DNA from 3 places in the Pandoraea sp. NPDC087047 genome. Region 3 is predicted to be linked to each of the others. Evidence: predicted binding sites of a transcription regulator. Region 3 holds the regulator's gene; each other region holds the start of a gene.
What was found. Region 3 encodes sigma-54, which starts transcription at its own class of promoters, with help from an activator protein. Its sites were predicted from a motif close to TGGCANGNAANCTGCTTT; they were not measured.
Positions count from the first base shown of each region.

Region 1: the regulator sigma-54 is predicted to act here: its motif matches at 3,778-3,795, upstream of atzF (allophanate hydrolase).
Region 2: the regulator sigma-54 is predicted to act here: its motif matches at 5,611-5,628, upstream of urtA (urea ABC transporter substrate-binding protein).

Region 1 is NZ_JBIUZU010000007.1:130,404-137,577, reverse strand. Features, by position in the region: gene uca (urea carboxylase) at 1-1,873, opposite strand, end outside; gene atzF (allophanate hydrolase) at 1,884-3,740, opposite strand; gene ACIPHM_RS14985 (L-lactate dehydrogenase) at 4,217-5,404, opposite strand; gene ACIPHM_RS14980 (Lrp/AsnC family transcriptional regulator) at 5,470-5,943, opposite strand; gene ACIPHM_RS14975 (porin) at 6,216-7,174, shown strand, end outside.
Region 2 is NZ_JBIUZU010000008.1:75,705-82,878, forward strand. Features, by position in the region: gene ACIPHM_RS16500 (aspartate aminotransferase family protein) at 1-220, opposite strand, end outside; gene ACIPHM_RS16505 (PLP-dependent aminotransferase family protein) at 656-2,113, shown strand; gene ACIPHM_RS16510 (radical SAM protein) at 2,100-2,597, opposite strand; gene ACIPHM_RS16515 (GlxA family transcriptional regulator) at 2,871-3,851, opposite strand; gene ACIPHM_RS16520 (MFS transporter) at 3,872-5,158, opposite strand; gene urtA (urea ABC transporter substrate-binding protein) at 5,741-6,937, shown strand; gene urtB (urea ABC transporter permease subunit UrtB) at 7,002-7,174, shown strand, end outside.
Region 3 is NZ_JBIUZU010000003.1:173,802-180,975, forward strand. Features, by position in the region: gene rapZ (RNase adapter RapZ) at 1-289, opposite strand, end outside; gene ACIPHM_RS06360 (PsiF family protein) at 465-785, opposite strand; gene hprK (HPr(Ser) kinase/phosphatase) at 988-1,953, opposite strand; gene ptsN (PTS IIA-like nitrogen regulatory protein PtsN) at 2,034-2,543, opposite strand; gene hpf (ribosome hibernation-promoting factor, HPF/YfiA family) at 2,726-3,079, opposite strand; gene ACIPHM_RS06380 (RNA polymerase factor sigma-54) at 3,222-4,730, opposite strand; gene lptB (LPS export ABC transporter ATP-binding protein) at 4,807-5,610, opposite strand; gene lptA (lipopolysaccharide transport periplasmic protein LptA) at 5,603-6,304, opposite strand; gene lptC (LPS export ABC transporter periplasmic protein LptC) at 6,301-6,960, opposite strand; gene ACIPHM_RS06400 (KdsC family phosphatase) at 6,985-7,174, opposite strand, start outside.

The DNA.
Region 1 (7,174 bases), on a different contig from region 3:
GCACCAGCGCTGCGGGCAGTGGCGACGGCGCGTAGCGAGGCGCGAGGTCCGCGCAGGCCGGCAGGGTGATGTCGGCAATGGGGAGCACGTCGCCCAGGCGAAGCGTGCGGCCCGCGTGCCCGCCGAATTGTCCGAGCGCGAACGTCGAGCGGCTGCCGAGGTAGACGGGCACGTCCAGACCGTGACGCACCGCGAGATAGGTGCGGCAGCCACTCGTCGCGCGCCCGATGCGAAGCGTCTGGCCAGCCTTCAGGGCAATGGGCGTCCAGAAAGCGAGCGGCTCGCCGTCGAGATCGCCGTCGGTCGGTGCGCCCGTGAGCGCGACGACGGTGTCGCAATGAAAGCGCAGCGTCGGTCCCAGCACGGTTGTCTCGATGCCCGCTGCCTCCGGCGCATTGCCCACGATACGATTGGCCAGACGGAACGCCCAGTCGTCCATCGGGCCGGACGGCGGCACGCCGATATCCCAGTAGCCGACGCGGCCCGGATAGTCCTGCACCGTCGTGTAGGTGCCCGCTTCGACGACTTCAACCCCCTGCGCACGATAGACGAGATGGTCGAGGTAGCGCGTCGACACGTCGCCCGCGACGAAACCCTCGCTGTCGATCACGTGACGCAGATAGTCCAGGTTGGTCGCGATACCCGACAGACGCGTGTGCGCGAGCGCCTGTTTCATCTTCGCAATGGCGGCGGTGCGGTCTTGCGCGTGCACGATGAGTTTCGCCAGCATCGGGTCGTAATGCGCCGACACTTCGGTGCCCGTATCGACCCAGCCATCCACCCGCACATCTGCCGGGAAGTGAACTTCGGTCAAGGTGCCCGGACTCGGCGCGAAGTTGCGCAGCGCATTCTCGGCATAAATGCGAACTTCGATCGAGGCACCGCTGGACGTCACCCCTTGATCCAGCGCTGGCGGCTCACCCGCTGCCGTGCGAATCATCCACTCCACAAGATCCACGCCCGTCACGCACTCGGTGATGGCGTGCTCCACTTGCAGACGCGTATTGACTTCGAGAAAGTAGAACGCCTCTTGCGCCTGGTCGTAGATGAATTCGACGGTGCCGGCCGAGCGATAGTTGACGGCGCGGCCCAGGCTCGCGGCAGCGCTCAGCAAACGTTCGCGCACGGCGTTGGGAAGATTCGGCGCTGGCGTCTCCTCGACCACTTTCTGATTACGCCGTTGCAGCGAACAGTCGCGCTCGCCCAGCGCCAGAACATTGCCGCGGCCGTCACCGAAAATCTGCACTTCGACGTGCCGCGCGCGATCCACGAAGCGCTCCACAAACACGCCGCCATTGGAGAAAAACGATTGCCCGAGTCGCTGCACCGATTCGAAGGCGGCAACGAGTTCGGCTTCGTCGTTGCAGCGCGTGAGACCAATGCCGCCACCGCCAGCGGTGCTCTTGAGCATTACCGGATAGCCGATGGCGCGCGCCGCGTCGCGGGCGGCATCGACATCGGCCAGCAAGCCGGAACCCGGCGTGAGCGGCACGCCCGCCGCTTCGGCCAGCTCGCGTGCCGCGTGCTTCAAACCGAATTGCGCCATCTGCTCTGCGGTCGGGCCGACGAAGGCGATGCCTTCGGCTTCGCACATCTGCGCGAACGCAGCGTTCTCGGACAGGAAGCCGTAGCCGGGAATGATCGCCTGCGCCCCCGTCTGCCTGGCCGCGGCGAGAATGCGCTCGCCCTTGAGGTAGCTCTCGGCGGCGGTGTTGCCGCCGAGTGCAACCGCGATGTCGGCCGCACCGACGTGCCGACTGTTGCGGTCGGCGTCTGAGTAGACCGCCACGCTGCGAATGCCCATGCGCTTTAGCGTGCGCGCAATACGACAGGCGATTTCGCCACGGTTGGCGATCAGAACGGTATCGAACATGGTGTGTCCTTCAAGCGTTGGACGCCGTGGCAGCGCTCGTGTTGCTGGAGAGATCGGAGAGGCTGGCGATGTAGGCGGCCCAGCCGCCGAAGTCCGTGATGTCCCGTGCCTGATTCAAGCCGGATGGCTCGCAGATGAATCCCTTGACCTCGCGGCCATCGGCCAGCGTGACGTTACCGATGCCCAGCGGTGCGGGCACCCCGGCGACGAACGAGCCGAAGGTGTCGAGCGGCACGTCCCACAATTCGAGGCGAATGGCTGCGCCCGCGTCGGCACGCAGCAAGCCGGGCTTGGGCGGCGACGTGTTCGCGAGCGCGAACAGCCGGTAGTTGGCAGCGGTCGTCGTGCTCTCGACGAAGGTCGCGCCACGGCTCGTCAGTTCATGGTTGAGCGGCATGCCTCGCAGGTGCGCGCCGACCACGGCAACGCGGATCGTATTTGAGATCACCGAGGTGACATTGCGCGCCGCCGTTGACGCGCTCGCCTCGCGCGTCAACGGTTTGCCCGTTGCCCCTCTCGTCAAGCCAGTGGCGTGATGCCACTCGCCTGCGAATTCAGTCAGCGCGCGCTCGCGCCAGGCGTCGGCAATGAACGTGATGCCGAACGGCAGGCCGTCGTCGCGCAGACTCGCGGGCACGGAAAAGGCGCTCCAGTCCAGCAAGTTCACGAAATTAGTGTACTTGCCAAGTCGACTGTTCAGGCGCACTGGGTCGGCAAGCAGCGCGTCGATTTTGTAGTGCGTGGGGGCGGTCGGCACGAGCAACGCGTCGAACTGCGCGAGCACGGCGTCGGCGCGGCGCTTCAGGTCGGCCAGACGGTACAGGGCAGCGAACGTGTCGGCAGCGGAGAACGCCTTGGCCTTGAATATGATGTCGCGCACGACCGGGTGGATATCGGCCTCGTTCGTGTTGGCGAAGTCGCGAATCGCGGCGTAGCGTTCGGCCACCCAGGGGCCGTCGTAGAGCAGTTGGGTGACGTCGTCGAACAACGAAAAATCGATAGGCACGCAGGTCGCGCCGCGCGCTTCGATTTGGGCGATAGCCCATCGGAATGCCTTCTCGGCCTGCGCATCGCCGAAAAATTCGGGCGCTGCGGGAATCGCGAAACGCGGGGACGACGGTACCCGCCAGTGACTCGCTTTGGTCGGGGCTTCACGCGACAGACCGTCGGTCGCATCGAAGGCGGCAGCGACGTCGTACACCGCGGCGGCGTCGGCGGCGGTCGTCGCGAATACCGAGACGCAGTCGAGCGTTCGGCACGCGGGCACCACGCCGGTGTTGCTGAGCGCGCCGCGCGTGGGTTTCAGTCCCACGATATTGTTCAGGCCGGCCGGCACGCGTCCCGATCCCGCCGTATCCGTGCCGAGCGCGAACGGCACGATCCCTCGCGCCACCACGCTGGCCGAGCCCGAGCTGGAGCCGCCGCTGATGTACGCCGGATCGAACGTGTTGACGGGGATGCCATAGGGCGAGCGCACGCCAACGAGACCCGTCGCAAACTGATCGAGATTGGTCTTGCCGATGACGACAGCGCCTGCGTCGACCAGACGTTGCACGACTGTCGCGCTGACGTCGGGCGTGTAGGCAAATGCGGGGCAACCCGCTGTGGTTTCGAAGCCGGCGACGTCGATATTGTCTTTGGCCGCAAAGGGAACGCCGTAGAGCGGCAACTTTCGGATGTCTCGGCCGACAGCGTCGAGCCGGGCATCGAGTCGCGTCAGTTGTGCTTGCAGCGCGGCCGGCGTGACAACGGCAATCCATGCGGCGTCGCCGGGCACGAGCGATGCCGTCAACTCGCCAAGCAATTGCGCGGGCGTGGCCCCGTCACGGTAGGCGCTCAACCACTGCGAGATCGTCCATGCAGGCATCTGGTATTCCCTCTTGTGTACAAGTTTGGGGAATACCTATGCAAAGGGTGTGCCAGCGCGGGGGAATGCCAGACTGCGCGCGGCTGACGCCGGAAAACCGGACATGCGCTTGAGCGCCGATGATGTGCCCGATGCACGAATGCGGTGCGGTCTGCGGTGCGACGTGCACGATAGGGGCGCATGGACAACATAGTTCGCCTTGGTAATCGGTTGCCCCCCCGAGGTGATCGGACAAGGTCATTTCAGCCCGAGCTGATTCTTGATAGCTTCCACGTGACCACTTCCCATTTCCTTGGCGCCGTGATCCGGAAACACCGTGGAACGCCCGTTGAGCCAGTGGCGACATCAGCCACTCGCACCGGCACGAGTGGCACACACCCCGCCGCTTATCGGATTGCCCCCACAGAAACAAAAAAAACCGCAGCGCGGTGGCGGCGGCTTTGTTGTCCTGCGTCTCCTGTTTCGGCAGGCGAGGATTACGGCCTGCCCGGCTCGTCGACATACGGGCCGATGCCCGTCGGGTAGCTGCCAGGGATAAGCATCGAGGGATCCAGACGGTCGATGGTCGTGCGGCCGGTCAAAGCCATCGTCACATCCATCTCCTTCGCGATCACCTCCAGCGAACGACGCACGCCCGCCTCCCCCATTGCGCCCAATCCGTACAGGAACGGACGTCCGATCAGCGTGCCCTTCGCGTCCAGCGCCATTGCCTTGATCACGTCCTGCCCCGAGCGAATGCCGCCGTCGAGCCAGACCTCGGTGTCGCGCCCCACCGCCGCCACGATGTCCGGCAACGCGCGAATCGTCGAAATCGCGCCGTCCAGTTGACGCCCGCCGTGGTTGCTCACCACGATGGCGTCGGCCCCCGTGTCGCGAGCCGCACGCGCGTCCTCCGGATCGAGCACGCCCTTGAGCACCAGCTTGCCGCCCCAGCGCTTCTTGATCCACTCGACGTCATCCCACGACAAGCAGGGATCGAACTGCGCCGCCGACCACGCCGCGAGCGAGCCGATGTCGTCTACTCCCTTGGCGTGCCCCACGATATTGCCGAACGTGCGACGACGCGTGCCCAGCATGCCCATGCACCAGCGCGGCTTGGTCATCATGTTGGCAATGTTCGGCAGCGTCAGCTTCGGGGGCGCCGACAAACCATTCTTGATGTCCTTGTGACGCTGACCGCTGATTTGCAGATCCATCGTGACCATCAGTGCCGAACACCCCGCCGCCTTCGCACGATCGATCAAACGCTCGATGAAGTCGCGATCGCGCATGACGTACAACTGAAACCAGAACGGCGCCTTGGTGTGCGCCGCCACATCTTCGAGGGAACAGATCGAGACGGTTGAGAGCGTGAACGGCACGCCGAACGCTTCGGCCGCCCGCGCGGCGAGAATCTCGCCATCGGCATGCTGCATGCCGGTCATGCCCGTAGGAGCCAGCGCCACCGGCATGGCCACCGGCTCGCCCAGCATTGTCGTGCGCGTGCTGCGATGCTCGATGTTCACGGCAACCCGCTGACGGAATTCGATGCCAGTGAAATCGGCCGCATTCGCGCGATACGTAGATTCGGTCCAGGACCCGGAATCGACATACTCGTAGAACATACGCGGCACTCGCCGCTGGGCGAGGACCCGCAAGTCCTCGATGGTGGTGATGACTGGCATGCTGCGTCTCTTCTTTTAAGAATTCCCTACTGGACTTCGATAATATTTAATATGTTCTAGATTTTTTATTTCTGCTTGACGAGGTCGACAAGCGACTGCGTGTGTTTAATTGTCTTTAGCACAATGTTTGATTGAATCGACATGACGGCTGGCGCCCGATACAGCTCGTTGACGATGAAGTCGGAATAATGCGCGAGGTTACGCGCTCTTACCGTCAAGATGTAATTGGCGGAGCCGGTGACGATCCGTGCCGTCACCACCTCGGGCCAGTTCTGCACGCACGCCAGAAACTTTTCATGCCATTGATCGACGTCCGGACGCAGCGTTATTTGCACTAGCGCTTCGAACTCCAGACCGATATGCTGTGCGTCCACGATGCAGCGGTATCCGGAAATCACCCCGCGATCCTCTAGCAATTTCACGCGGCGCAGGCACGCCGATGGCGACAAGCCGACAGCGTCTGCCAGCTCCTGGTTGGAGATGCGGCCATTGAGTTCCAGATGGCTGAGGATACGCTGATCGGCGTGGTCGAGGTTCATTGGCAGAATCCATCAAGTTTTCCCGGATTCTGGCAGATCCTTCGACGCGCCGCCAGTTGTTCGCCAGAAATAGCAAGCAAATTCAATTTTTGCATTGATATGATAGCCCTCGGCCTATGGTCGAGTAGCCGGAGGTATTCGGCCGTGGGTGCCGTTCTGGATATTGCAGTTGTCGTGCCGAGAAGAAGCCCGCGACCTCCCTTATCGGAGAGCGCAGCGGCTCATTTAAAAGAGCAGTCATAAAACGTCTACAAGACGCATCAAGGAGACCCATGAAGTCTGCAATTCCGGCCAGTCTGGCCATTCTCTCGGCCGCTTGCGGCCTCGCCTTCAGCACCACCGCCGCCGCCCAAAGCTCCGTCACCCTGTACGGGATCGTCGATCAGAGCGTGCGCTATCAAACCAATGCCAACGCCAATAACGACGCCCTGTGGCAAGTGACCAACGGCGCCGTGACCAACAGCCGTTTCGGCTTCAAGGGCGCGGAAGACCTCGGCGGCGGCATGAAGGCGATCTTCCAGTTGGAGTCGGGCATCAACCCGCAGAACGGTACGCTCGCGAATGGCCCGCGTCTGTTCGACCGTTATGCCTATGTCGGCCTGCAGAATCAGTACGGCACGATCAAGATCGGCCGTCAGGCCACCGAGGGTTTCAACGTCTACGGCGACTTCGACCCGCTCACGATCGGCAACTACGCGAACAACTCGTGGATGTACAACATCACGCGCGGTCGTGTGGATAACGCCGTGAGCTATGCCGGTACGTTCGGCGGCCTCTCGGTCGGCGCGACCTACGGCTTCGGCAACACCGCCGGCACGATGGCCGCCAGCAACTACTGGGGCGCTCGCGCCGCGTACGCCATGGGTCCGTTCCAGGTCGCAGGCGTGTATCAGCAAGCGCGCGACGCTGCCAAGCGCGTGCAGCAGATGTGGGGCCTGGGCGGTATCTACAGCGTCTCCATCGCCAAAGTGTTCGTCGGCTACATGGGCGGACGCGACCGCAGCGGCTGGCTCGACAGCACGCTCAACGATCCGGCGAACACGGTCACGACGGGCAACCTGAGCGACAATCCGCGCAAGGACATGACGTTCTACCTCGGCACGACCATCCAGGCCATGCCGAACCTCGCCATTACCGGCGCAGCGTATTTCGACGACATCAAGAACATCAACGCCCAGGCGGGCGATGCCGGTTCGGGCCGTCGCTACACGTACGTGCTACTCGCCGAGTA
Region 2 (7,174 bases), on a different contig from region 3:
CAGCTTGCTGACGAATCGCCTCGACGATCTCGGTGCGGCAGTGACCGGCGTTCACACACCACAGCCCGGCGGTGCCATCGAGGATCTGGCGATTGTCCGACGACGTGTAATGCATGCCCTCGGCCTTGACCAGCAGGCGCGGCGAGCTTTTGAACTGACGGTTGTTGGTGAACGGCATCCAGAACGCCGTCATGTCGAGATTCAGGTCTTTCATGTTCATCGCGGGGGGCTCCAGGGCTTGGCTAGATCGGGATGTCCCGGGTCGGCAACGCTTAGCAACCGCCAGCCATACGCCGCGCCACGGGTGGATGAGATCGATCCTACGAGAGCCAGACCGATACAGACATGTACAGTCACCCGGAAAATGTATATTCTGTATCGGTCAATTGCTTCAACTGTATTGGCAACAGCCGATGCAGCGGGCACCCGGCAGTCCCGCACCACACGGGAAGCGGCCGAAGGGGGTGGCACCGGGATTTACCCGTACACCGCAATTCGACGCATGCTGTCTGTACTGAATTGCGTTGCTGAGCGTTGCTCCCTTCGCCAGCGAAGTCATTGCCGATCGCTTCACGCGCGTCGAGCGAATTGCCGGGCGAGGCATCCGGATCGATTCGACGACACGTTCGTCATTACCACTACGTCCGTTCACGCCATGGTCCAGCCGCTCGCCTTTTCCCTGAACCGCGCCCAGCCGGAAGCGCTCGTCGACCAGATCGTGCGGGAGGTCGAGCGCGCGCTACAGCGTCAGACGCTGCACGCGGGCATGCGCATGCCGTCGATCCGCTCGTTGGCCAAGGCGCATGGCATCAGCACGTTCACGGTGGTGGAGGCTTACGACCGTCTCGTCGCGCACGGCACGCTGGTGGCCCGGCGTGGCGCGGGGTTCTTCGTGGCAGGCGCGGCGGACGCGCACAACGACGGCCCGGCCAGCCCCGGCGGCAAACTGGCGACGAGTGCGACGGCGAGTGAAGTCACCAATGCATGGCTGCTCTCGGAAATCTTCGCGGACGACTCCATCGCCGTGAAAAGCGGCTGCGGATGGTTGCCCGACAGTTGGCTGGACGAAGACGGTCTGCATGGCGCGCTGCGCTCGCTCTCGAAGGGGCCGGGCGCGCATTTCGCGCACTACGGGCATCCGCATGGGTATGGACCATTGCGTCAATGGGTGACGCGACGCCTCGGCGAGTTGTCCATCGACGCGCCGCCCGAGCAGATCGTGCTCACGCACGGCGCGACGCAGGCGCTCGACCTGGTCGTTCGCACGTTGCTCAAGCCGGGCGACACGGTACTGGTCGAGGCCCCGGCGTATTGCAATCTGCTGGCGGTGTTGCGTCTCGCGGGCCTGAATGTCGTGGGCATTGCGCGCACGGAAGCGGGGCTGGACCTTGCCGCGCTGGAGCAGGCGGCACAGACACATCGTCCGCGCGCATTGTTCGTGAATCCGGCGTTGCAGAATCCGCTGGGGACATCTCTCACGCCTTCGTCGGCCCATCGCATTTTGCAGTATGCCGAGCAGTACGGCTTCTGGATCGTCGAGGACGACATCTATCGCGAGTTGGCCCCCGCCGGCACACCGTCGCTGGCCGCGATGGACGGCCTCTCGCGAGTGATCTACGTCTCCAGTTTCTCGAAGACGATTTCGCCGTCGGTGCGCGTGGGTTATCTGGCGTGCTCGCGCGATTTGGCGCATGAGATTGCGCGCAGCAAGATGGTGGCGGGGCTGACGTCTTCCGAGATCAACGAGCGCATCGTGCACGCGATCCTCACCGAGGGGCGTCACCGCAAACACATCGAGCGGCTCTCAGACCGGCTGACGCGTTCGCGCGCGCGTCTCATCACGCAATTGCAGTCGCACGGCGTGACGCTACTGGCGCAACCGGAAGGCGGAATGTTCGTGTGCGGCAGCTTGCCGGACACAACCCAGCCGGCCCGCGAACTGGCCGAAGCCGCACTGCTCGAAAGCATCATGCTGGCCCCGGGTGAATTCTTCCTCGCGCACAACGACCCGTGCCACTGGTTCCGCTTCAACGTCGCGTACTCCGACGATGCGCGTCTGTTCCGCTTTCTCGATCGAGCGGCGGCGGGGAAATTGGCACTCACGTTGGCCTGATGTCCTTCGTGATGATCTTCGTGAGGCCGCTTCTGCCTGAAGGATCGTGGGTACCCGCGCCGGTCTTATCGACGCGATTTTCATCGTGATAGATCTTGGGACCATCGATACTCACACCGACATAAACGCCCAATCGCGACAGCAAATCGAGCCATGCCTCGTCGACGAGTAGCGCGTTGGTCTGCACCGTGAATTGCACTGCTCCGGCATCCCGCAGCCCGGTTTTCAGAATCGTGACGATCTCCTCGAACCGCTCGCGCTTCATCATCAACGGTTCGCCACCGTGAAGATCGATCTGAAACGTCGTCCCCCGGAAATTGGGGGCCGATTGAAGGAACTGCACGAACGCCCTTGCCGTTTCGCTCGACATGTACGGCGGATTCGACAAGTAATCTTGATTTTCCTTGTTGAAGAAGTAGCAATACTTGCAGTCGATATTGCAACGCTCCGAGATTTTCAGGATGACTTCGACGTACTGTTTCACGACACCCTCCTGTAGAAAACGGGCACACGCGAGATGGCGCGTGCTCCGTTCCGAACAGATAACGCCGCGCCTTAGATGGCTCGGCTCCACGTCGCGTTCACGACGCGCTGCGCCATGCGGAGCGCTCCTAACGCCAATCAGGTGCGGGTGGGGAAGAGTAAGAGTATTGACCGCAAGAGGTCCGTTTTGAAATTGGAGAATTCCGAAAGAATGCGGGCGCAGTGCTACGCAACTTGCAGTAGCCGGCCGGGATGAACACTCCCTTGACGATTTTCAGACGCTCACGCCAAACCTTTCCCGATACGCCACCGGCGTCACACCGTATTGACGTTGAAACGCGCGGCGCAGGTTTTGTTCGTCGCCGAAGCCAACGCGCGCGGCAATGCGTTTTAGCGGCACATCCGAATCGAGCAGTGCGAAGCGGGCGGCTTCCAGACGCATGCGTTCCACCGCTTTCGCCGGGGTCGATCCGGTTCGCGCGAGATAGCTGCGTGCAAACGTCCGGGGGCTCATATTTGCCTGCTCGGCCAGTCGTATCACCGACAGATCGCCGTCCAGCCGCTCGGACATCCACGCATGCAAATCGCCGAACGGGGCACCCGCCGCAACCTGTTCCTGCAACGGGGGACTGAATTGCGATTGCCCGCCTGCGCGCTTGAGAAACACCACCAGCCGGCGCGCGGCCTGCAACGCTACGTCGACACCGCAATCGTCCTCGATCAGCGCAAGCCCGAGGTCGATGCCCGCCGTGATACCGGCCGACGTCCACACCGGTTCGTCGCGCACGTAAATCGGATCGGACTCGACCCGCGCCTGCGGAAAACACGTCTGCAACATCGCCGTGTCCAGCCAGTGCGTTGTCGCGCGACGTCCGTTCAACAGCCCCGCCGATCCCAGAATGAACGCCCCCACGCACACCGAACACACGCGTCGCACGTTTGGCGCGTAGTCGCGCAACCAATCGCCCACTGCCCCCGGCACCGCCGGACGATGCGCCACCGCACCGCCCACCGCGACAAGCGTGTCGACCTGCATCTCATTCAGCGCCCGCATCGGCTCCGTATGCAGTGTGATGCCGGACCCCGTCTCCACCGGGCCGCCGTGCTCGGACACCACGACAGTGCGATACGGCGCCTCCTGCCCCCGCTCCGAGAAGTTGCGGATGACGGCGTGGAACGCGTCAAGCGGTCCTGCCAGATCCAGCAGCACAAACGGCGGCACGATGAGAAAGGCAACGAGACGGGGTTGGCTCATGATGAATGGGGTTCCTGACGTCACGCCGCCGCTTGCACCGGACGGCGCTTCGCTTCGACGGCGTACCACACAGTCGCCAGCGCCGCGATCGCCAGCAACGGGAAGGTCGCCTGATTGATGGTGGCCCAGCCGAAGCGAGCGAGCAGTTGCCCCGCGAACAGACTCGAGATCGCGGTCCCGGCGAAGGTGATGAATTCATTCGCAGCCTGAGCCCGCGCCCGCTCCGCAGGTCGATACGACATGGTGAGCAACGTCGTGCCACCGACAAACATGAAGTTCCAGCCGACGCCCAGAAACGCCAGCGCCGCATAGAAGTACGGCAGACTGGTCGACATCAGCGCCAGCACGCCGCACAGGGCGCTCATCGCAATGCCTGCCAGCAGCACCGGCACCACACCCCAGCGTTTGACGAGATATCCCGAGAAGAACGACGGCGCATACATTCCGACCAGATGCCACTCGATGATGTGCGCCCCATCGTCGATGCTGTGTCCGCACGCCACGGCCGCAATCGGCGTCGCCGTCATCACGAACATCATCACCATGAAGCCGATCAGGTTGTTGGCCAACGCGGCCATATAGATGGGCTGACGCATGATCTCGCCGAGCGGACGCGCAGGTAACTCGGCAGCGTTGCCCGTCGCCCCGCCCGCCGCATGCACCGGCAAGTCGCGCAGAAAGCCGACGAGCAACAGCAACGATATTCCCGAGAGCAGCGTGACGACGAGATACGAGCCCGCGAACGTCACCGGTGCGAGCCAGTCCTTGCTGCCCGCCGCCAGCGCCGGTCCGATCACTGCGGCAATCACCCCGCCCGTCAGCACGATGGAGATCGCACGCGGCTTGTCCTCGACAGGCACCACGTCAGCCGCCGCCAACCGGTAGTAACGCGCAAACGCCTGAAACACCCCCACACACGCCGTGCCAGCGCAGAACATCGCGAAATGCCGCTCGTAGATCGCCATCACCGACACCAGCCCGCCGACCGTGCCGAACAACGCCCCCAGCGCGAAGCCCATGCGTTGGCCGAAACGTTGGATCAGTATCGACGCGAAGATCGTCGTGATGGCCGAGGCGACGGTAATCAAGGAGAACGGCAGCGTCGCGTAGCCTTTATCGGACGCCAGCATGTAGCCCACGAGCCCGGTCAGCGTGAGATCGACGGACAACGCCGCGGTGTACAGCGCCTGACAAGCGGCGAGCACGGCGGCGTAGCGCCGGCCCAGACGACGTCGCAGATGCGATGCCTGTTCGGGATCGCTGGGTTCGGAAGGTGGCGCGGCGCGCCCGGCAACGAGATCGGTCATGAGTGTGTTGTCGAACAAGTCGGGAATCGTTGGGAGCCCTCATCTTGCCGTCGGCCGTTTTGGCACGAATGCCAATCATGCATCAAAAAATGCCACGCCGCGAAGCTCAACGCGCCCTCAAAACGCCGTCAACACGCATCACCCCGGCCGATACCCCCATGCACCGCCATGCCCCCCGGCCGCCCCTTCGACGCGAGCGGCCGCGCGCTCACACGGAAGTCGCGCCAAATCGGTGCGCACCAACACAGCGCGCCACCGCACCATCGTGTTTCGCGCGCGTCGTGCCGGCCTCGGCCGAACGGACGATGCCTCGTTCTCGTCACCGCGTCATTGCACGGATGCAAACTTGGATGCAAGTCTGAATACCAAGGTGAATTCAGGGCTTTCCGGGGGCACGCGTCACGTCGGTCAAGGCCGTCTGAAGCTGCCGTCCGTACGGGAGCAAGCGACGCTGGCACGGCCCTTGCGTTAGTCAGTGGATACCGGATCCACCGGTCTAACCAGGAAAGGGGAAGACGTACCATGAAACGACGCACGCTACTCCAGATGGCGGCCCTCTCGGGCGCCGCATCGCTTACCGGCATGGCACCCAACTTGTTCGCGCAGAGCAAGCAGCCCATCAAGATCGGTATCCTGCACTCGCTCTCGGGCACCATGGCTATCTCGGAGACGTCGCTCAAGGACGTCGCCCTCATGACCATCGCCGACATCAACGCCCGCGGCGGCGTGATGGGCCGCCCGCTCGAAGCCGTCGTCGTCGACCCGGCATCGAACTGGCCGCTCTTCGCTGAGAAGGCCCGTCAACTGCTCACCAAGGACAAGGTCGCCGCCGTATTCGGCTGCTGGACATCGGTGTCGCGCAAATCGGTTCTGCCGGTCTTCGAAGAACTCAACGGCCTGCTCTACTACCCGGTGCAGTACGAAGGCGAAGAGATGTCGAAGAACGTCTTCTACACGGGCGCCGCGCCGAACCAGCAGGCGATCCCCGCCGTGGAATACCTGATGGGCAATGAAGGCGGCAGCGCCAAGCGCTTCTTCCTGCTCGGCACGGACTACGTCTACCCGCGCACGACCAACAAGATCCTGCGCGCCTTCCTGCACTCGAAGGGCGTGGCCGACAAGGACATTCAGGAGGTCTACACGCCGTTCGGCCACAGCGACTATCAGACCATCGTCGCCAACATCAAACAGTTCGCACAGGGCGGCAAGACCACCGTCATCTCGACCATCAACGGCGATTCGAACGTGCCTTTCTACAAGGAACTGGGCAACCAGGGGCTCAAGGCCACCGACGTGCCGGTCGTCGCCTTCTCCGTCGGTGAAGAGGAGCTGCGCGGCATCGACACCCGGCCGCTCGTGGGTCACCTCGCCGCGTGGAACTACTTCATGTCGGTGAAGAACCCGACCAACGATTCGTTCAAGAAAGAGTGGTTCGCTTACGTCAAGGCCAAGGGCTTGCCCGGCGGCGACAAGCGCGTGACGAACGATCCGATGGAAGCCACCTACGTTGGCATGCATATGTGGAAGCAGGCGGTCGAGAAAGCCGGCAGCATCGACGTCGACAAGGTGCGCACCGCAATGATCGGGCAGTCCTTCAAGTCGCCGGACGGCTTCGACATGGTCATGGACGGCAACCACCACCTGCACAAGCCGGTGATGATCGGCGAAATCCGCCCGGACGGTCAGTTCAACGTCGTGTGGAAGACGAAGTCGACCGTGCGCGCCCAACCGTGGAGCCCGTTCATCGCGGGTAACGAAAGCAAGCCCGACAAGGTCTGATCCCCCCTTCCATTCCATGCGCCGGAGCCGCATCACCGCCCTCCGGCGCATGTCGAGGTTTCGCATGATAACGATAAGACGCTGGACCGCCGCCGCCCTTGTCCTGCTTTCGCTGGGCGCTGCGCTGACGATATCCTCCGTGGCCCGTGCGGCGCAACCGGGCATAAGCGACACCGATCTCACTGCGCTCGCGGGCGACGATTTCGACGCCAAGGCGCAAGCCATCGATCATCTCGC
Region 3 (7,174 bases):
AGCGCTGCACCAGCGTTTGCGTGGTGGCGTTGAGGAACAAGACGCGCACGTCATGGCCGAAACGGCGCAGGCCACCGATGATCGGGGGGAGGTCGGCGAGCGAGCCGCCGCTGCGCGCATCGATGGCGACCGCGAGACGTGTGTAGTTCTGCGTTTGGAGATAGACGGCGAGCTCAGGCAGAAAGCGCGACGGCAGATTGTCGACGCAGTAATAGCCCGCATCCTCGAGGACATTCAGGGCGAGTGATTTGCCCGAGCCGGATACACCGGTAATCAGTACGATCTTCATGACATTTCCCGAATACAACCCTCATGGTAAGCGATTGTGTCGTACGGGTGTCGAGCGGGAAAAAACGAGGCTGTTCCCCCCGTTTTTTTCCTGAGTTTGCGTGAAATCCTGTCGTGCAAACGAAAACGGCGCCCGCGAGGGACGCCGTCAGGCAAATGGCGGTGAAAACCCCGTCTCAGGCTGCCGGTGCGTTCGACAGACACGACTTCATGAACGCCTTGCGGTCGTCGCCCTTCTTGCCGCTGGCTTGCGCGTTACAGGTCTTCATCTTTTCCTGCTGCGTCTGCTTGGCGGCCGGTGCGGCGCCCCCAGCGGACAGGCATTGTTTCATGAAGGCTTTGCGGTCGTCGCCAGTCTTGCCGGTGGCCTCCTTGTTGCAGGCCGTCATCTTGTTCTGCTGCGAGTTGGCTGCCTTGGGGGCGGATGCCGTCTGGGCAAACACGGGCGATGCGAGCAGCGGGGATACCAGGAGCAATGCAGCGAGTGCTTTCTTCATGATCGTCTCTCCATAAGGTCGACACGCACGGGCACGGGGATGGACCGCGTTGCGATTACAACATGATAGAAAACGCGCCGCAATCGCGCGGCGTTGACAGAAAACCGCAAAAGTTGCGGTATACCCGCAGGTTTGGGAAATGGGGGGCGTCGCCGTACGTGGCGACATTATTGCCCTATGCCACATGCCGTGCGGCAGTGGTTCAGAGCAGTTTGCCTTCGGCGTCGTCCGAATCCTTCATGGCCTGATGCTGGCGGGCCATGAAGTCCTTGAGCGTATCGATGCCGCGCAACTGCAAAATCGTGTTACGCACGGCGGCTTCGACCAGCACGGCGAGGTTTCGCCCGGCCGCCACCTGCAAAATCACCTTGTTGATGGGCAGGCCGAGTACATCCACCGTTTGCGCTTCGAGCGGCAAACGCTGGAATTCACCGTCGGGGCGGCGCACCAGCTGAACGATCAGCTTGAGCTTCATCTTCCGGCGTACGGCCGTTTCACCGAAGATCGTCTTGATGTCGAGCAGGCCCAGACCGCGCACTTCCAGCAGGTTTTGCAGCAACGGTGGGCAACGGCCCTCGACGAAATCCGGCCCGAGGCGCACGAAATCGACCGCGTCGTCGGCGACCAGGCCGTGGCCGCGGCTGATCAGTTCCAGGCCAAGCTCGCTCTTGCCGAGACCGGAGTCGCCGGTGAGCAGCACGCCCATGCCCAGAATATCGATGAAAACGCCGTGCATCGTGGTTCGCGGGGCGAACACACGCGAAATGTACATGCGCAGGCTGTCGATGACCGACGCCGTCTTCAACGGCGTGGTGAACAGCGGTGTGGACGAGCGGGTACAGCGCAGCACCAGATCGGGCGGGACTTCATGGCCGTCGGCAACCACGAGGAACGGCGGCTCCAGCGCGATGACTTCGCCCATGTGCCGCTTGCGGTTTTCTTCCGTCAGCCGCTTGTAATAGTCCAGTTCAGCCTCACCGAGCACCTGAATCCGGTTCGGGTGGATGAGGTTCAAGTGACCCACGAGGTCGGCGCTGGAGGTGGCATTGGCCACGCTCTCGGGCGTGAAGCCGCGCTCCCATCCCTCGTGGCCGGTCAGCCACGACAGGCGCAGCGCCGCGGCGTTGTCGTCGAAAATGCTTTGCGCGTTGATGCCGGTCAGTTCCACCGCGTCGCCTCGTTCGGTTGGATGTGAGAGCTACTGAATTCGTCTGTGTTCGCGGGCGGTTCGTACCGGGTGGCGGCGGCTCAGGGCTGCCAGTTCGCGAGCGCGGTATGGATTTCGTCGGCGCTGGCTGCGCTGGTCAATGTCTCGCGCATCGAGCGATCGGAGAGCAACTGCGCAATTTCCGACAGGATCTCCAAATGCTGCTGCGTCGCCTGCTCGGGCACGAGCAGGAAGAACAGCAGGGAAACCGGCTGCCCGTCGGGGGCTTCGAAAGGAATGGCATCTTCGAGGCGCACGAACGCTGCCATCGGATGCTTCAGGCCTTTGATGCGGCCGTGGGGAATCGCCACGCCTTCGCCGAGCCCGGTCGAGCCCAGACGCTCGCGGGCGAAGAGGTTGTCGGTGACCAGGGCGCGCGACAGGCCGGCATTGTTCTCGAAGAGAAGACCGGCTTGCTCGAAGACACGCTTCTTGCTGGTGACAGACAGTCCAAGCAGGATGTTGGACGCAGGTAAGAGTTTGACTAAACGGTTCATCTTGTAATGCGGGCGAACGCTTAGTCGCCCTCCAACCCCCGATTGACCTCGCATTATAGACCACCCGCTGCCGAGCCCGCGGCAATACACGGAACTGCGCGGAACCATACAAAAGGGGCCGTTCAACGGCCCCGCGGTGGGTGATGCCAGACTTACGACAGACGGATATGCGCTCGGGTGGTTCCGTGCGGGTTTTCGTCAGTGTCAGCCAATGCGACTACCACGCCTGGACAGAGTTATTGCAGCGGTTCCGCCTCGGGAGGTTGCTGGTGCTTGATGGCCTCGCGACCGTGATCCTGAACCTTATCCTTGTACTGCACTACCTTGCGGTCGAGCATGTCGATCAGCTTGTCGATGGCGGCATACATATTTTCGTCACACTTCTCGACGAAAATTTCCTTGCCCTTGAGATACACGGTGACGCTGGCGATCTGGCGTCCGGCCTTCTCCTTGGTCTTGTCGACAGAGAGGATCACCTCGGCGCCGATGAGCTGGTCGAAATGCCTCAACACGCGTTCGAGCTTGTTGACGACAAATTCGCGCAGGGACGGCGTGAGTTCGAGATGGTGTCCACTGATCTTCAGATTCATAGCTGCTCTCCTTGCTGAAATGCCGAAGTGCAGGCCACGTCATCAGCGACGCTGGCTAGCGGGAGTGCGAGCCATTGGCATGACGCAATGTCGCACTGCGGCGTTATGCCCCAGCGAGCCAACATGGCACACCAGGACTGTCCTACAAAGATTTGCGCAAGTTCACTGCGGGGATTCGCATCGCCTCGCGGTATTTCGCGACAGTGCGCCGCGCCACCACAAAACCTTGCTCTGCCAGCAGTTCCGCGATACGGCTGTCGGAAAGGGGGCTCTGCGGGTCTTCTGCTCCTATGAGTTGCTTGATGAGTGCGCGGATGGCAGTCGACGAAGCGGCGCCCCCGGCTTCCGTTGCCACGTGAGATCCGAAAAAGTACTTTAGCTCAAAAGTTCCGAATGGAGTGAGCATGTACTTACTCGTCGTCACCCGTGAAATCGTGGATTCATGTAAACCCAGCGTATCAGCAATCTCGCGTAAAACCAAGGGCCGCATGCCGATTTCGCCATGCGTGAAGAAGTTCTTTTGACGCTCGACAATGGCCTGCGCCACCCGCAGGATCGTATCGAAGCGCTGCTGGATGTTCTTGATGAGCCAGCGGGCTTCCTGCAACTGCTGTTGGAGGTTGCCGGTCCCCGGATCGTTCCGGTTGTTTCGGAGAATGCGCGCGTACATTTCGTTGATGCGCAGGCGCGGCATCACTTCGGGATTTAGCTCGGCGAGCCACCCGCTGCTGCCCTGCTTGCGCACGAGCACGTCGGGTATGACGTAGTCGGCCTGCGGCGAGCCATAAGCGGCGCCGGGGAACGGGTCGAGGGACCGAATCAGTTGATGGGCGGCGCGCAGGCCGTCTTCGGTCACCCCTAGCAGGCGGCGCAGACGCGTGTAATCGCGCGCGGCGAGCAGTTCCAGGTGATCGGTGACGATCCGCAGCGAGAGCGTGCGCACGCCGCTGGCGGGCAGACGCTGGAGCTGCAAACGCAGGCATTCCGCGGGGCTGCGGGCCCCGACGCCGGCCGGATCGAAACTTTGCAGCAGGGCGAGCGCCGCGTTGATCTCTTCGGTCTCGAGCGCCAGTTCTTCGGGCATGTCCGCCTCGATCTCGTCGAGCAGGGTGCCGAGATAGCCGTCTTCGTCGAGCGATTCGATCAGGAATTCCACCAACGCGCGGTCGCGCGGGCTGGCCTTCGTCAGGCGCAACTGGGCCAGCAGGTGTTCGCGAAGATTGGGATGATCGATGTGCAGTTGCGGACGGCCGTTGTCGTCGTCGTCCGACGCGCTACCTGAGCGGGCGAAGTCGTTCAGACTCCAGTCGCCGCCGTTGTCCTGCGCGTTGTCGTCGAAGCGGGCTTCGCCGTCGAGTTCGCGCGATTCGTCGTGACCGTTGGCGGTCTCGGGGCCGTTATTCGTGCTGCTGAGCGACGTGCTCCGCTCGTTTCGCAGCGACCCGTCCGTGCCCACACGAACCGAGCCGGCGAGCCAATCGTCCTCGCGCTCGAGCATCGGGTTCTGGGTGAGGGCGTGCTCGACTTCCTGCTGGAGTTCGAGCGTCGACAGTTGCAACAACCGGATCGATTGCTGCAACTGGGGCGTGAGGGTCAGGTGCTGCGAGGTGCGAAGTTGAAGAGTCGGTTTCATAGCGTGTCTCGCCTTCATTGTAGAGGCTTTGTCACGTCAACGGAACCGGCCCGGCTGCCTATCGAAGGCAGGGTTTACATGCGGAAAATTAGCTTTACATCCGGAAATTTTCGCCCAGATAAACGCGCCGGACGCTTTCGTCGGCAACGATCTGGTCAGGCGTGCCGGCGGCGAGCACCGAGCCTTCGCTGATGATGTAGGCGTGATCGCAGATGCCGAGCGTCTCGCGTACGTTGTGATCGGTAATCAGGACACCGATACCTCGGTCCTTCAGGAAGCGAACGATACGCTGAATTTCCAGCACGGCGATCGGATCGACGCCCGCAAACGGCTCGTCGAGCAAAATGAAGCGCGGCTGCGTCGCCAGCGCCCGCGCGATTTCCACGCGACGGCGCTCGCCGCCCGAGAGCGACATGGCCGGATTCTCGCGCAGATGGCTCACCTGGAGTTCGTCGAGCAGCGCTTCAATGCGGCGTTCGATCTCGTCGCGCTTGAGCGGTTTGCCCTGTGCATCGATCTGCAATTCGAGCACGGCGCGAATATTGTCCTCGACCGTCAGCTTGCGAAATACCGACGCTTCTTGCGGCAGATACGACACTCCCATACGGGCGCGCTCGTGAATCGGCAGTTCGCTGATACGGTTGCCGTCGAGCTGGATTTCGCCGTCGTCGGCGGGCACCAGACCCACGATCATGTAGAACGACGTCGTCTTGCCGGCACCGTTCGGCCCGAGCAAACCCACGACTTCACCGCTTTTCACGTCGAGCGAAACGTCCTTGACGACGGTACGTGCGCCGTATTGCTTCTTGAGCGAGCGCACGACGAGCGCGCTGGGCTTGCCCGAAGGCGCGGTATTCGGGTTGAGGGCCGAAGCGTTGCTGTTGGCAGAATTACTCACGCGGATTCCCGATGTTCTTGGAGGGAGACAGCGGCGGCAGATCGCCCTTGGGCGGCGCTGCGGCCGGCTTGCTCGCGCCGCCCGGCGGCGTTGCCTGTGCACCCGTCGCATTACGCGGAGCGAGCGTAGCGCGCACACGGCCGTTCGGATTGTTGGGGTTGACCTGATCCGCACCGCTGTTGGCGGTGTACACCTCGTTGTATGTGTCGTACGTGATCACGCTGCCGTGAATCTCGTCGAGCACCTTCGTGCCGCCGGCGAGGCGCTTGAGCGTGGCCTGCGTGGTCAGCGTAGCGACTTCGGTCTTGCCGTTGTAGTAGATCGTCTGGCCCCAGCCGTCGATGTACTCGTCGACGCCGTCGCGCTTCTGACGCATATAGGCGAGCGGGCCGCCCGGCTTGTAGTAAGCCGTAGCGTACTGATAGCCCTCCGGATCCTGAGTCACTTCGACGCGATCGGCCTTGAGGAGAATCGTCCCCTTGGTCATCGTCACGTTGCCGGTAAAGATGTTGACCTGCTTGAGGTCGTCATAGCTCATGTGATCCGACTCGATGTTGAGCGGCTTGTCGCGGTCGGCATGCTCGGCGTGAGCCAGCGGCGACGCCAGTGCGCTGAGCACGGCGAAAGCGGCTGCCAGCGCGCGCAGGGCACGCATCGATACGGAGGCGGGTCGCAGGTTAAGGCGATCGGTCATGGGGTCTTGGAGCCCTGTTTGGTCTGAGGTGGCGCGCTGGGCGCGGCCGGCGATGCCGGGGATTTGCCGCCTAGCTCCGCCGGCTGGATCGTGCCGTGAACATTGCCGAGCAATTGTACGGCGCGCGAGATGTTATTGAAAATCATGCCGGTGCCGAACATCACGGACGAGCCGCGAATCAGCTCGACGGGCAGCTCCGTGCGTACGATGTCTTCGTTCACGAGCACCTGGAAGTGTTCCGACAGCGCACGCATTTCCGGATCGCGCGGCCCGGCCTGGCGCACCACGACAGCATCTTCGTACATATCGACGATCGACATATCGGCGTTGAGCGTGCCGCGCTTGCTCGTGGCGGTCACTTCCGGCTGATCCGGCGTGAACGCCCGCACCGCAGGCATCGTCATGGCCGTGGTCTGATCGTCTTCGAAATGCGTCATGTGAACGGCGTTGACGCGGTACTGCGTCATGCCGCTGGGCGAGAGCATGGAGATCACCATGTCGTCGGCGTAGTAATCGGGGATGTGCTGTTTCACGTACGGCGTGCGATCGGCGTCCGACGGCAGCGTACGTTGCACGAGCCAGTAGGTTCCGGCGGCCAGGCACGCGAGCACGACGATGGCGAGCAGCGAGGCAGGCGAGACGCGTTGAATGGCCATGAATGGATCGGCTCCCTCGACGCGTCAGGCGAGCGCTTGCGCGAGCAGGGCGTCGTAACGTCCCTGAGCGCGCAGGATGAAGTCGCACAGCTCGCGCACGGCGCCCTCGCCGCCGCGGGAGTCCGCGACCCAGTGGCAGCGCGCCTTCACTTCCGCGTGGGCGTTGGCCGGGCAGGCCGCGAAGCCGACGCGCGTGAGCACGGGCAGATCAGGC